DNA from 3 places in the Lysinibacillus sp. NPDC093190 genome. Region 2 is predicted to be linked to each of the others. Evidence: a T-box and tRNA genes for the amino acid it is inferred to sense, from the RefSeq annotation. Region 2 holds a T-box; the other regions hold tRNA genes.
What was found. The T-box of region 2 lies ahead of serS (serine--tRNA ligase). A T-box ahead of a tRNA ligase gene usually reads a tRNA of that ligase, here a tRNA-Ser.

Region 1 (4,700 bases), on a different contig from region 2:
CTATCGCCGGCATCATCCCATGGAGGGGTAGCGAAGAGGCTAAACGCGGCGGACTGTAAATCCGCTCCTTAGGGTTCGGCGGTTCGAATCCGTCCCCCTCCACCATTTTAGGGGCATAGTTCAACGGTAGAATAGAGGTCTCCAAAACCTTTGGTGTGGGTTCGATTCCTACTGCCCCTGCCAGGTTTCGAGGTACTCGTTATCAAACACTGCTGTGATTACATATAGTGGCGATTGTGGCGAAGTGGTTAACGCACCGGATTGTGGTTCCGGCATTCGTGGGTTCGATTCCCATCAGTCGCCCCATTTAATAATTGGGGTATAGCCAAGCGGTAAGGCAACGGATTTTGATTCCGTCATGCCTAGGTTCGAATCCTAGTACCCCAGCCATTCATTTCTTAATATGAGCCATTAGCTCAGTTGGTAGAGCATCTGACTTTTAATCAGAGGGTCGAAGGTTCGAGTCCTTCATGGCTCATCATGTTTTTATAAAAATTATGCGCCCGTAGCTCAATTGGATAGAGCGTCTGACTACGGATCAGAAGGTTATGGGTTCGACTCCTGTCGGGCGCGCCAAAAAAGCCTAATAGTATCGGAATGTAGCTCAGCTTGGTAGAGCACTTGGTTTGGGACCAAGGGGTCGTAGGTTCGAATCCTGTCATTCCGACCATCTTTCCTGATTGTTGGGGCCTTAGCTCAGCTGGGAGAGCGCCTGCCTTGCACGCAGGAGGTCAGCGGTTCGATCCCGCTAGGCTCCACCATTTATATAATTTCCGGAGGTATACCCAAGTCTGGCTGAAGGGATCGGTCTTGAAAACCGACAGGCGGGTAACACCGCGCGGGGGTTCGAATCCCTCTACCTCCTCCATTTTTCCGGGTCAGTAGCTCAGTTGGTAGAGCATTAGATTGAAGCTCTAAGTGTCGGCGGTTCGATTCCGTCCTGACCCACCATCTGCGGGTGTAGTTTAATGGTAAAACCTCAGCCTTCCAAGCTGATGTCGTGAGTTCGATTCTCATCACCCGCTCCAAAAAATAATGGGCCTATAGCTCAGCTGGTTAGAGCGCACGCCTGATAAGCGTGAGGTCGATGGTTCGAGTCCATTTAGGCCCACCATTATTCCGAAGTAGCTCAGTTGGTAGTAGCACCTGACTGTTAATCAGGTTGTCGCAGGTTCGAGTCCTGCCTTCGGAGCCACGGCCCGTTGGTCAAGTGGTTAAGACACCGCCCTTTCACGGCGGTAACACGGGTTCGAATCCCGTACGGGTCATCAAGCATGTTGCACATTCGTGCAACATGCTTTTTTGTATGCTTTGAAAACCCCCTGCTGTGCAGGGGGTTCCGGAAAGCTTTTAGCTATGGACAACAAAAAAGCTCCAATCGTACAGTCAAGTCAGGTCTGGTTAACCGACTTCGTACGAAAGGAGCCTCCAAAAATGGATAATAAAAGTTTAGCACATACAACATGGAATTGTAAGTATCACATCGTGTTTGCCCCAAAGTATAGAAGACAAATTATTTATGGTCAAATTAAAGTCGATGTAGGAAGAATATTACGCCAATTATGTGAAAGAAAAGGTGTAGAAATCATAGAGGCAACAGCATGTCCAGATCATATTCATATGTTGGTAAGCATTCCACCAAAATTAAGTGTATCTGCGTTTATGGGCTATTTAAAAGGGAAGAGCAGTTTAATGATTTTCGATCGACATGCGAATTTAAAGTATAAATATGGTAACCGTCAATTCTGGTGTCGAGGATACTATGTGGATACAGTCGGTCGGAATAAGAAAAAGATACAGGAGTATATAAAAAATCAATTACAGGAAGATATCCTGCAAGATCAAATGACAAAGAAAGAATTCATAGACCCGTTCACAGGAGAAGAAATTAAGAGAAAGAAAAAATAAGTAAGCCGCTTTAGCGGTTTGTGTGGAAACGGAGTGCGGTTGGCAGACCTTTCAGAATGTCTTTAGACATGGGCCAGTCCCCCCAGCGTTTTACGCGCAGAGCAAACCACCAGTTATACTGGTGGTTCTGATTTATGCCAACTAAACTGACAAACAAAGGTCACCATTCGTTAAGGAAATTTTATTTCTAATGCACATGTAATAACGTCTGCTCCTAAATACTGCGAAGGTAGTGACAATGATAAACAAAATTGCAAATGTGACTGAAAGTGTCTCGTGTATTACCTACTTCGAAATAAAAGAACGTTATAATAGCAAGTCTATACTCAATAGTTTTTTCCTCTGTAACTTCCTCTAATTTTTATAATGTCTACTCAAAATAGGAACCCTAATCCATAAATAACTTTAGTTTTAACTTCTTTCAGTAAGTGTTTTGGTAGCGAAAGCGAAGCGTCAGCTACACAGACAAAATACGTTGTTGCTGACGCTACGCTTTCGTGCATAAAACATCTGCAGGCCTAAGCACAAAGCCGAATCTGGACGCAATTATGCCGAGGTATAATTGATAAAAAAGAAGAAATGATATGAAATATTGAACAAAGTATTTCATATATAAAATATGTATGTTTTCAGGCAGATTTTTTCGTGGTGATTATAGTTCCATTCCTCTAATATGAGGGTAGATGGAGGAATTCGATATGAATTTACATGAAGTACAGCGGTTTTTAGAACTTTATCAAGTAGAACAAAATGAGCCTAAAACATGGCTAGAAAATAAATTACAGCAAATTAAAAAAGCAGGCGAATATATACCGACAACGGAAGAATTAATCTTTGGTGCACGAGTAGCATGGCGCAATAGTAATAAGTGTATTGGTCGATTGTTTTGGCAATCGCTGCATGTTGTTGATGCCCGAGATATTTCAAAAGAAGAGGATATTTTCAACGCATTGCTTGAACATATTCAATATGCAACAAATGATGGGAGAATTCGGCCAACAATAACGATTTTTGCACCGGGGCGAGTTCGTGTATGGAATCATCAGCTAATCCGTTATGCTGGCTATGAAACGGAATCTGGAACCGTTGGTGATTCGCATTCTGTTGAGTTTACAAAAGTATGTGAGTCACTTGGCTGGCAAGGTAAGAGAACAGCATTTGACGTGCTTCCGCTCGTTGTACAGGTGGATGGAAGGGAACCACAAGTCTTTACTATCCCTGACGAATATGTACTAGAGGTGCCGATTCGTCATCCGGAATCTGCTCAAGTAGAGAAGTTAGGATTAAAATGGTATGCAGTGCCGATAATTTCGAGTATGCGCTTCCAAATGGCAGGTATCGATTTTGAAGCAGCCCCATTTAATGGCTGGTATATGGGTACAGAAATCGGGGCACGTAATTTAGCAGATCATGAGCGTTATCATATGCTGCCCGTTATAGCAGAAATTTTTAACCTTGATACAACGAAACAGGCTTCTCTATGGCGTGATCGTGCATTAGTTGAGCTGAATATTGCAGTCCTACATTCCTTTAAAGAAGACGGTGTCAGCATCGTAGATCATCATACAGCTGCACAGCAATTTAAATTGTTTGAGGAAACAGAAGAAGCAGCGGATCGTGAAGTTACAGGTAATTGGACGTGGTTGATTCCACCTCTTTCACCAGCTACAACTCATATTTTCCATAAGCCTTATGTTAATGTTTACAATACACCTAACTATTTCTATCAGAAACCACCTTATTAGTAGAGAAAGGCAGCTCACTTTAACTATGAGCTGCCTTTTTTAATTCACATATTCACATATTCATTTTTAGAAGCCCTGAATGAACATAAGAAAAGTATCAATACTACGATAACAAATAACCAACCAGTGATATTCCAGCCACCAAATAAATCATGCAAATAACCAAATAAGATTGGACCGATTGCGGCTAATAAATATCCTAATGATTGTGCAAAACCTGATAAATCAGCTGCCTCAAAAGCTGTACGGGTACGTAGAGTAAAGAACATCATCGCTAATGCGAATGAAGCCCCTCCTGCTAAGCCTAGTAGCACCATCCACAGTACAGCGAGGCTTGTCCATTCCATCACTACTCCGATAAAGCCAACTAAGTAAAATATCGTAAACATTAATACGAGAGGACGTTGAGATGTCATTTTACTAGCGATAATAGGCACAGCTAAAGCCATTGGAACTTGTGAAAATTGCATGATGGAAAACATCCAGCCTGCACGATCAGCAGCTAATCCTTGTGATATATATATTTCAGGAATCCAAGCGGCAGTTGTATAGAATAATAATGACTGAAATCCCATAGCCCCCGCCACTGCCCAAGTAACAGGTGATTTCCATAATGGTGTACGTTCTTTCGTCGTTTTAACAGTAGACTCAGGCTTATTAAATTTCAGCTGTGGAATCCAAATTAATATGGTTAACACCACAAGAACAAGTGCGATTGCTAAAGCTCCCTGCCAGCCAAATGATGAATTGGCAATAGGATAACTAATGCCAGCACCGAGTCCAGCTGTCAAATTCATCGACATTGTGAACAATGCCATAAGTAAACCTACGTGATAGGGAAATTTCAATTTAAGTAATCCGGGAATTAGTACGTTACCGAATGAAATGGCTATACCAATTAGCATAGTACCAAATATGAGTAAACTAGTTGTGCCAAGGGAGCGTAGGACAATTCCTACCGCTAAAAGAATAGTTGATAAAAATAATGTTAATTCTAGTCCAAATTTACGTGCGACAATTGGTGCGAATGGTGAAATGATTGCAAAT
Region 2 (5,072 bases):
TTCGTGTGCCATTTGCAGATCATCGCCTTGTGGAATATACGTGGAATATTCCTTGGGAAATGAAAAATTTAGGCGGTATGGAAAAGGGTTTACTTCGTAAGGCAATGCAACATTTATTGCCTTACGAAGTTTTATATCGGAAAAAGAATCCGTACCCTAAAACGTATCATCCAATTTATACAGCAGGCGTTCAAAAATGGCTAAAAGAAATAATGGAGGACAAAAATTCAATTCTTCATGAATTATTTGAACGACAGAAGCTAATAGAGCTAATTGAATCTGGCGGCAATTCTTTCAAAGTGCCTTGGTACGGACAATTAATGGCAGGTCCACAGCTTTTAGCCTATCTGGGTCAAATTCATACATGGTTTGAGTTTTATAATATCCAACTAATTGAATCATAATATAAAAGAAGCACCAACCAACCTTTTAACGTGAGGTTGATTGGTGTTTTTTCTGTATATCCCAACAGTTCATTAGCTTCTCAATAGAAGGTTCAATTTCATGTACTGGTATACCCCCAAAACCTAATAAAAATTGAGCTTGTGAGGGTGCAGAGTGATCCAGGCGATAATCAGATAGTGGATAGATTCTGATTTCTGCATTGGAGGCAATTTGCTGTAATTGCTTTTCAGACAAAGTATGCTGTACGTCGAGTAAAATATGCATTCCTGCTTGCTCGCCAGTAATTTTAATTTGAGTAGAATAGTTTTCTAAAATAGAAGTAAGTTTTTCATGCTTTTTTCGATAAACCTTCCTCATTCGATTTAAATGCTTTGCAAAATGGCCGTCACGCATAAAATTAGCTACGATATGTTGATCGAAACGAGGTACTGTTGATGAATAGTAATTAAATACATCATTATAAGTAGTAAGTAATTTTGCTGGAAGTACAAAATAAGCAACGCGCAAGGACGGCATTAATGATTTTGTAAATGTACTCATATAAATTACTTTATCATTTCGATCTAATGCATGAAGTGCTGGAATTGGTTTTCCAGTATAACGAAATTCGGAATCATAATCATCTTCAATAATGTATCGAGAGGAGCTTTGTGCGGCCCAATTTAAAGCTTGTGCACGTCTTGTAGCTGATAATACTGCTCCTGTAGGGAATTGGTGTGATGGCGTAATATAAACAACGTCAGCGCTAGTTTTTTCGAGCTCATGAATGACAATTCCTTCAGCATCGACTGCAATTGGATAGACTTTTCGTTTATGCTGGGAAAACATACGATGTACAGCTGGATATCCTGGGTTTTCAAGCGCAAAGCAAGTATGGTCACTAAAGAGGCGCAAAATCATTGGTAGAAGCTGTTCTGTTCCTGAGCCGATGACAATTTGCTCGGGACTACATACAACCCCACGTGATTGAAATAAATAATTAGCAATCTCTGTTCGTAAAGATAGTTCTCCCTGAGGCTCACCTGTTAATAATAACTCCTTTGAGGCATCATCAAAGAGCTCTTTCGCATATTTTCGCCATGTTTGAAAAGGGAAGGCATCAATATCGATAGAACCGGGATTAAAATCTATCTTGTACGATTTTTTCTTAGGTTGTTCGTTTAAGGAAGTTACTGTGTCCTGCTGAATATACGGAAGCTCGTCAATCTCCTCTACAAAATAACCGACGCGGGATTTAGACATAATATAGCCTTCAGCAAGTAGCTGTGCATATGCAATTTCAATAGTTGTTTGAGAAATATTCAAAAAATCGGATAATTTTCTTTTTGATGGTAATTTTTCTCCTACTGCTATTTTCTTTGTAATAATAGCTTCTTTAATGCCGCTATAAAGCTGGTCATAGAGCGGTTTTTCACCATTTTTTTCAAGTTGAAATAATAGCATGTCCATGTTCATTAATTCTCCTGGCCTTATAATTATTTTATAAACTGGATATTTTTATATGGTCAATTTCAATTATACTAAATTTCATCATAAAGGTGGAGGTTAGAAATCATGAAACAAACAGGTACAGAATTAGTTAAGCGCGGGATGGCGGAAATGCAAAAGGGTGGCGTCATTATGGATGTTATTAATGCAGAACAGGCGAAAATTGCGGAAGCCGCAGGAGCTGTGGCTGTCATGGCATTAGAACGAGTACCATCAGACATTCGTAAGGCGGGTGGTGTTGCACGTATGGCTGATCCTCGTATTGTCGAGGAGGTTATGGGGGCTGTATCCATTCCTGTCATGGCTAAAGCACGTATTGGACATATTGTAGAAGCAAGAGTGTTAGAAGCAATGGGTGTCGATTATATTGATGAAAGTGAAGTATTAACTCCAGCAGATGAAGAGTTTCATTTATTAAAAAGTGATTATACAGTGCCTTTTGTTTGTGGGTGTCGTGATTTAGGTGAAGCTGCTCGACGCATTGGTGAGGGGGCTTCCATGCTACGGACTAAAGGGGAACCAGGGACTGGTAATATTGTTGAGGCAGTTCGCCATATTCGTAAAGTGAATGCGCAAGTACGTAAGGTAGTTGGTATGACAGAGGATGAATTAATGACAGAGGCTAAATTACTTGGTGCTCCTTTTGAATTATTAAGAGAAATTAAGCGTCATGGCCGTTTACCAGTAGTGAATTTTGCAGCAGGTGGAGTTGCTACGCCAGCTGATGCAGCACTAATGATGGAGCTTGGAGCTGACGGTGTATTTGTTGGTTCTGGTATTTTTAAATCAGAAAACCCAGAGAAATTTGCTCGTGCAATTGTTGAAGCTACTACGCATTATAAGAACTACAAACTAATCGCCGAAATTTCAAAAGAGCTAGGTGTTCCGATGAAAGGCATCGACATTGCACAGCTTAGTCAAAATGAGCGTATGCAAGAGCGAGGCTGGTAAGATGAAACGAATCGGTGTTTTAGCATTACAGGGAGCGGTACGAGAGCATGTGCAAATGATAGAGTCTCTTGGATGCGAAGCGGTCTTAGTAAAACAAAGTGCTGATTTAGAGAAGCTTGATGGGCTTGTCTTGCCTGGTGGAGAAAGCACAACGATGCGGAAATTGTTGAATCGATATGAGCTATTGGAGCCAATTCGCACACTTGCAAAGCAGGGTTTACCGATGTTTGGAACATGTGCAGGATTGATTTTATTGGCAAAGGAATTAGTGGATTATGAATCACATTTAGCAGTAATGGATGTGGTAGTTGCACGGAATTCTTATGGACGTCAGGTAGATAGCTTTGAAGTGAAGCTCGATATACCGGAAATAGGTGCTGCCATTCCGGCTGTCTTTATACGTGCGCCACATATTGTTTCTGTAGGTGAAGGTGTTGAAGTATTAGCAGAACATGACGGGAAAATCGTATTAGCAAAGGACGATCATTTATTAGGCTGTTCCTTCCATCCTGAATTAACGTCAGATACACGTATTCTTGAATATTTTGTATCTTCTATAGTATGACTTGCAAAATCTTAATTCGTATAGTACAGTATGGATAAAATTTAAATAACTGAACACGATGATGGGAAGTAGTAGCAAGCACGTTTTTTTTAGAGAGTCAGCGGGTGGTGGAAGCTGATAAAAGCACTTGTGAATCCGTCCTGGAGTTGCGCAGTCGAAGTCAATGAAGTAGGCTGTCGCCGGCTGAAATGCCGTTATGAGATAAGTGGATTAGACAAAGTACAATGTGTCTAATCAATTAGGGTGGCAACGCGGGTAGCTCTCGTCCCTTTTGGGGATGAGGGCTTTTTTGTGTTTCTACTAAATATTTTCCCATCATTAAGAATCTACTGGAGGTATGGCGATGTTAGATATTAAACGCGTGCGCGACAATTTCGCGGAAATTAAAGAAATGTTATTAACACGTAATGAGGATTTAGGAAACTTAGACGATTTTGAACAATTAGATGCAAAGCGTCGTGAGTTAATTGCAAAAACAGAAGAGCTTAAAGCTGAACGTAATAAAGTATCTGAGCAAATTTCGATCATGAAACGTAATAAAGAAAATGCGGATGAAGTGATTGCACGTATGCGTCAGGTTGGCGATGAAATTAAAGAACTAGATGTCCAATTAAATGATGTAGAAGAACGCTTTAAAGATATGATGATGCGTTTACCAAACATTCCACATGCATCTGTACCAGTTGGCACAACAGAGGACGATAATGTAGAGGAATATACTTGGGGTGAGATTCCAACATTTGATTTTGACATTAAAGCACACTGGGACATCGCTACGGATTTAAAAATTGTAGACTTTGAACGTGGTGCAAAAGTGACTGGTAGTCGTTTCTTATTCTATCGTGGTCTTGGTGCTCGTTTAGAACGTGCATTAATGACGTTTATGATGGACTTACATGCAGAAGAGCATGGTTATGAAGAAATGTTACCACCTGTAATTGTCAATCGTGATAGCTTAACAGGTACAGGACAGCTACCTAAATTTGAAGAAGATGTCTTTAAATTAGATGACACAGATTATTTCATGATTCCAACAGCAGAAGTGCCTGTGACAAACTTCTATCGTGATGAAATTTTACCAGTTGAAGCATTACCACAGGGCTTTGCAGCATATAGTGCTTGCTTCCGTTCAGAAGCGGGTTCTGCGGGTCGCGATACACGTGGTTTAATTCGCCAACACCAATTCAACAAAGTAGAATTAGTACGCTTTGTAAAACCAGAAGAATCTTATGAACAGCTAGAACTATTAACAGGTCATGCAGAAAAAGTACTGCAATTATTAGGGTTACCATACCGCAAACTAAAAATGTGTACAGCTGATTTAGGCTTTACTGCAGCGAAAAAGTACGATTTAGAGGTTTGGATTCCAGCTCAAAATATGTATCGTGAAATCTCTTCATGCTCTAACTTTGAAGATTTCCAAGCACGTCGAGCAAATATTCGCTTCCGTCGTGAACCAAATGCAAAACCAGAGTATGTACACACATTAAACGGCTCAGGTCTTGCAATCGGCCGTACAGTAGCAGCAATCCTAGAAAACTATCAGCAACAAGATGGAAGCGTAGTAATCCCTGAAGTATTAAGACCATATATGGGCGGAAAAGAAGTAATTGCCCCAAAGTAAACTGGGGCGAAAAATCAAAGAAACTACTGTTGAAAATTT
Region 3 (5,072 bases), on a different contig from region 2:
CGGGGTGGCGGAACTGGCAGACGCACAGGACTTAAAATCCTGCGGTAGGTGACTACCGTGCCGGTTCGATTCCGGCCCTCGGCACCATTTTTTATTTTAATAATTAGCGCCCGTAGCTCAATTGGATAGAGCGTCTGACTACGGATCAGAAGGTTATGGGTTCGACTCCTGTCGGGCGCGCCAAATTAATATTTATCGGAATGTAGCTCAGCTTGGTAGAGCACTTGGTTTGGGACCAAGGGGTCGTAGGTTCGAATCCTGTCATTCCGACCATTTTATGGGGCCTTAGCTCAGCTGGGAGAGCGCCTGCCTTGCACGCAGGAGGTCAGCGGTTCGATCCCGCTAGGCTCCACCATAAAAGATAACCAGTATAAAGATCCTGGCGGCGTAGCTCAGCTGGCTAGAGCGTACGGTTCATACCCGTAAGGTCGGGGGTTCGATCCCCTCTGCCGCCATCTTAAAGGACCTTTAGCTCAGTTGGTTAGAGCAGACGGCTCATAACCGTCCGGTCGCAGGTTCGAGTCCTGCAAGGTCCACCATTTATATAATGTTACGGAGGTATACCCAAGTCTGGCTGAAGGGATCGGTCTTGAAAACCGACAGGCGGGTAACACCGCGCGGGGGTTCGAATCCCTCTACCTCCTCCAGTTTATATTTAAATGGCGCTTGAAAAACTCGAAAAGAATATATTATTAACGCGGGGTGGAGCAGTGGTAGCTCGTCGGGCTCATAACCCGAAGGTCGTTGGTTCAAATCCGGCCCCCGCAACCAAAATGGTCCCGTGGTGTAGCGGTTAACATGCCTGCCTGTCACGCAGGAGATCGCCGGTTCGATCCCGGTCGGGACCGCCATTTTTTCAAAAATATGGGTCAGTAGCTCAGTTGGTAGAGCATTAGATTGAAGCTCTAAGTGTCGGCGGTTCGATTCCGTCCTGACCCACCATATGCGGGTGTAGTTTAATGGTAAAACCTCAGCCTTCCAAGCTGATGTCGTGAGTTCGATTCTCATCACCCGCTCCAAGGGCCTATAGCTCAGCTGGTTAGAGCGCACGCCTGATAAGCGTGAGGTCGATGGTTCGAGTCCATTTAGGCCCACCATTATTCCGAAGTAGCTCAGTTGGTAGTAGCACCTGACTGTTAATCAGGTTGTCGCAGGTTCGAGTCCTGCCTTCGGAGCCATTTTTTTGTGGGGAAGTACTCAAGAGGCTGAAGAGGCGCCCCTGCTAAGGGTGTAGGTCGGGTAACCGGCGCGAGGGTTCAAATCCCTCCTTCTCCGCCATTGGCCCGTTGGTCAAGTGGTTAAGACACCGCCCTTTCACGGCGGTAACACGGGTTCGAATCCCGTACGGGTCATACTGAAATGCAGTAGATGTAACTTACATCTACTGCATTTTTTTTATGATACTTTGTCAAAAGTTGCCCTTTAATCTAACAAGGCATTATTAAATTAGTGTTAGGCTTCGATTCATTTTTCCTCTAAAAACTTTTAAAATTGTTTTTTACGGCAGCACTCACGAAAAATGCTTTCTCATTCTCTCCTGCGCTGCTAAAAAGAATAGGTATCGCAAAATAAAAATCATTTTTCAACTCTTCCCCTCACGTGATAACAGCGAAAATCCCTTTCCGTCGATCTGCTGTTGCAGTTAGAATAGCCTGTTCCATCGATTTTGCTAATTCATACGTGTCATTCATTCGATAAATGTGACAACATTCTTTTGCTTATACGTTTAGAGACAATTGTGTATTACCTTTATTTAACCTTTGCTCTAAACTATCTAAAAAAGCCGCTAAAAACCATACCTTAAGATCCTCGCCTCTATCAAAAATAAGTTAATAGAATTTTGATTTGCTTTGTGCTCACTATTAGTTGGACAAATAATCCATGGAAAATCACTATAATATTGGTATATCCTTTGGAATAAATCTATCTTTCTTTTATAATGGAGATGAATATAATTCGTAGGAGGAAATAAATATGAAAAAAAAGCAAAGTAAATGGATTGTAAGTACAGCATCTGCTGCATTGGTTGCTGCAGCTGTTGTTCCTACTGCAAGTGCAGCTAACTTTACAGATATTGCAAAAAGTGACCATAAAGAGGCCATTTTGGCACTAGCAGATGCAAAAATTGTAGGTGGATATCAAGATGGCTCATTTAAGCCAAACTCGGTTCTTACAAAAGGCAATGTAACGAAATTTTTAGGGAAATGGCTTGTATCAGAGCACTTCCAAGTGCCAGCAGACTACAATAAAAAAGTACGTTTTACAGATTTGCCTACATCTTCAAAAGATAAAGAATTACTACAATATGCTGCGCTTATAAGTGATACTGGCATTTTCAAAGGGACTAACAATAAGTTATTACCTTCCGAGTATACCTCACGTGAACAAATGGCTTCTATTTTAGTACGTGCGATTGAAAAAGTTTACGATGTCGATTTAATTGCGATGTATAAAAAAGAAAACTTTAAATCTTCTATTACAGATTTAAAAGTAGCTTCAGCAGAAAATCGTGAAGCCATCATCGCATTAGAATATGCGGAAATTACAAATGTAAAGACATTTAATCCGAAAAACACATTAACACGTGGTCAATTTGCGTCATTTTTACATCGTTCGATGACGAATATCACTGAAATGGTAAAAGGTCCTGAAGTGTCCATCCAAACAGTTAAAGTTGTAGATGCAAATACACTACAAGTAACATTAACAGATGGGACAAGCCATAAGGTAACATTAGCAACACCGCTTACTGAAAATGTAGAAACAAAAGTAGACTTCAAAATTAATGACAAACCATATTCCGCAGTTGTTACATATGAAGTCAATGAGCTAAAAGTACAATCAATTGAGGGGATTAATGCCTCTCAGATTAAAATTGTTTTCAACCAAGCAATTGATCCACTATCTGTGCTAAAAGCAGATGGGAAATTACAGGATAATGTTGTAGCGTTCTCTAATGTGGATACTTTAAGAGCACTATCAGTAGTGAAAACAGAAATCAGCGCTGATCGAAAATCGATCATCTTTACAATGAATGAGCCATTAAAAGGTACACATCGCTATGTGTTAAATAACATCAAATCTGAAAAGGGCACAGTGCTTAACAAAGTAGATGCGAATTTCGTCATTGCTGGGGATACACAACCGCCTACTATTATAGGGACAACGCAAGGAAAAAATTCTTCAATCGTTAAAGTGCAGTTTTCTAAGCCAATGGCAGCATTCCCAAATGAACGCATTCAATTTACATTACCAAATGGTACAAAGGTATCGAATGTAGTAGGAAGCATTGAGCAAAACGCAACTGAAGCGACCTTTGACTTATCAGCTGCAACAATAAATGGTGTGTATTTAGCCCCTGGTACAGCTATTCAGATTACATTCGTAGCGGCAACAGATTTGTCAGGAAACATAATTTCACCAAACCCTGCTACTGTATCAGCGAAAAAGGGAGATAAGGATGGTGTTCCGCCGACATTATCTTCTGTGACACAAACTGGACCAAATACGTTCCAGCTATTGTTTTCAGAGGAGATTCAACCACTTTATCCATACGATCTTTCAATCAAAAGCGGTCAGACTTCAATTTCCGTTAGTAAAGTAGAGAAAGATCCTAAAAATGGTCGTTTATTTAATGTTATGGTTGATCCAAAAAGTATACTTCAAGGAATTACTACGATTAGTACAGCTTCTAGCCGTGTGATTACTGATTTATCAGGTGAAACAGCAACATTCTCAACAGTGTATAACTTTATAAGAGATGACAGAGCTCCTGCCCTAATGAGTTCTGAAATAGTTTACGAGGATAATGTAGAATATTTACAATTAACTTTCGATAAGCCAGTACAGTTGGGAGCTTACGCAAAAGCATCATTTAGTGGAAGCTATATGAATAACCACATTTTGTATGAGTTATCAAGAGGACCTCAAAGTGATATTTATAGCGTAAAAGATCAACCTACAAAATTACGTGTAAAAATAGCAGGACTGCTGGGCCCTTATGATTCAAAGGGAGCTTCTTACGATGGCAAACTATCTTTATCTAATGTTACAAATTTATACGGTGTGCCAATCAATGAAGTGCAAAATGTCAAATTTTCGCGTAATGGTGATTTAAATGTTAATGGTAATAAACTAGCATTAACACAGAACAATCCAATTCAAACATCTGCAACAGATTATTCTATAAAAGATAATAATATTGTTTATTTAAATTTCAATTATCCAGTCGATCCAGCACTTGCTCAAAACGTTCAAAATTATATTATTGATAATGCTCAGGTAGAAAGTGCAGTTGTAGAGGCATCCAATTTAAATCGTATTAAGCTAACATTGAAAAAGGATTCGAATTATTTTAGTGGCATACGTAATTTCACGATTAAAGGCTTAAGAGCAGCAAACTCTATGGAATCATTCGACGAGGTACGAACATCAGTTAATCTTAAAGAAAATATGGCACCAAAGGTTTTAACTGTTAATGTTAGCAATTCACAAACTTTAGAGGTTGTTTTTAGTGAGCCAGTAATAAACGTTAATAGTATGGACTTTGACATTATTGTGAATGGTTCTACAGTAGCGGCAACTACCTATTCACCAGGCAATGATAGAGTGTTGATTACAATACCACAGGGTGGATATTTATATGGAAATGTTACGATTCAAGCCTCACCTCGTAATGCTATTATGGATTCCAGTGGGAATAAGTTAGATTTCACTTCACAAACAATTACAGTACAAAGATAAAAGGAATTAGAATTTCCTAAGACAAAATGAGGTAAAATCCACACTAAAAATAGCATGCTAGATATATTCTCAGCATGCTATTTTTCTATGTCATGTTATTGCTCACACTAATGGGAGATAAACGGTGCTTTGTGCACATACTTTGTACTATCAATATGATCAATGATGAAGGTGGCGATATCTTGATTCGTAATTTTTGTACCAGGCATATCAGTAAGGTTTTCCTTTATCTGTTTTGATGTTAAGCTATCTTTTACAAATGGCAATCTAATTAAAGTCCATTTGATCTGTTTATTATTTGATAAAAATCCCCATTCCAATTTTTTATC

Region 1: it encodes a tRNA-Ser, which carries the amino acid that the T-box ahead of serS (serine--tRNA ligase) is inferred to sense. The anticodon was not compared.
Region 3: it encodes a tRNA-Ser, which carries the amino acid that the T-box ahead of serS (serine--tRNA ligase) is inferred to sense. The anticodon was not compared.

The regions. Positions count from the first base shown of each region.
Region 1 is NZ_JBNNVG010000032.1:52,049-56,748, reverse strand. Features, by position in the region: tRNA gene ACQKOF_RS20825 (tRNA-Thr) at 1-12, shown strand, start outside; tRNA gene ACQKOF_RS20820 (tRNA-Tyr) at 22-105, shown strand; tRNA gene ACQKOF_RS20815 (tRNA-Trp) at 110-183, shown strand; tRNA gene ACQKOF_RS20810 (tRNA-His) at 231-306, shown strand; tRNA gene ACQKOF_RS20805 (tRNA-Gln) at 316-390, shown strand; tRNA gene ACQKOF_RS20800 (tRNA-Lys) at 406-478, shown strand; tRNA gene ACQKOF_RS20795 (tRNA-Arg) at 500-576, shown strand; tRNA gene ACQKOF_RS20790 (tRNA-Pro) at 594-670, shown strand; tRNA gene ACQKOF_RS20785 (tRNA-Ala) at 686-761, shown strand; tRNA gene ACQKOF_RS20780 (tRNA-Ser) at 776-868, shown strand; tRNA gene ACQKOF_RS20775 (tRNA-Phe) at 876-951, shown strand; tRNA gene ACQKOF_RS20770 (tRNA-Gly) at 955-1,028, shown strand; tRNA gene ACQKOF_RS20765 (tRNA-Ile) at 1,038-1,114, shown strand; tRNA gene ACQKOF_RS20760 (tRNA-Asn) at 1,119-1,195, shown strand; tRNA gene ACQKOF_RS20755 (tRNA-Glu) at 1,197-1,268, shown strand; gene tnpA (IS200/IS605 family transposase) at 1,435-1,908, shown strand; gene ACQKOF_RS20745 (nitric oxide synthase oxygenase) at 2,607-3,653, shown strand; gene ACQKOF_RS20740 (CynX/NimT family MFS transporter) at 3,698-4,700, opposite strand, start outside.
Region 2 is NZ_JBNNVG010000045.1:4,850-9,921, forward strand. Features, by position in the region: gene asnB (asparagine synthase (glutamine-hydrolyzing)) at 1-404, shown strand, start outside; gene ACQKOF_RS23280 (PLP-dependent aminotransferase family protein) at 430-1,854, opposite strand; gene pdxS (pyridoxal 5'-phosphate synthase subunit PdxS) at 1,960-2,844, shown strand; gene pdxT (pyridoxal 5'-phosphate synthase glutaminase subunit PdxT) at 2,846-3,409, shown strand; T-box leader at 3,459-3,682, shown strand; gene serS (serine--tRNA ligase) at 3,753-5,033, shown strand.
Region 3 is NZ_JBNNVG010000037.1:42,672-47,743, reverse strand. Features, by position in the region: tRNA gene ACQKOF_RS21960 (tRNA-Leu) at 1-87, shown strand, start outside; tRNA gene ACQKOF_RS21955 (tRNA-Arg) at 107-183, shown strand; tRNA gene ACQKOF_RS21950 (tRNA-Pro) at 197-273, shown strand; tRNA gene ACQKOF_RS21945 (tRNA-Ala) at 280-355, shown strand; tRNA gene ACQKOF_RS21940 (tRNA-Met) at 382-455, shown strand; tRNA gene ACQKOF_RS21935 (tRNA-Ile) at 463-539, shown strand; tRNA gene ACQKOF_RS21930 (tRNA-Ser) at 555-647, shown strand; tRNA gene ACQKOF_RS21925 (tRNA-Met) at 697-771, shown strand; tRNA gene ACQKOF_RS21920 (tRNA-Asp) at 776-851, shown strand; tRNA gene ACQKOF_RS21915 (tRNA-Phe) at 867-942, shown strand; tRNA gene ACQKOF_RS21910 (tRNA-Gly) at 946-1,019, shown strand; tRNA gene ACQKOF_RS21905 (tRNA-Ile) at 1,021-1,097, shown strand; tRNA gene ACQKOF_RS21900 (tRNA-Asn) at 1,102-1,178, shown strand; tRNA gene ACQKOF_RS21895 (tRNA-Ser) at 1,188-1,278, shown strand; tRNA gene ACQKOF_RS21890 (tRNA-Glu) at 1,281-1,352, shown strand; gene ACQKOF_RS21885 (S-layer homology domain-containing protein) at 1,975-4,743, shown strand; gene ACQKOF_RS21880 (NAD(P)H-binding protein) at 4,851-5,072, opposite strand, start outside.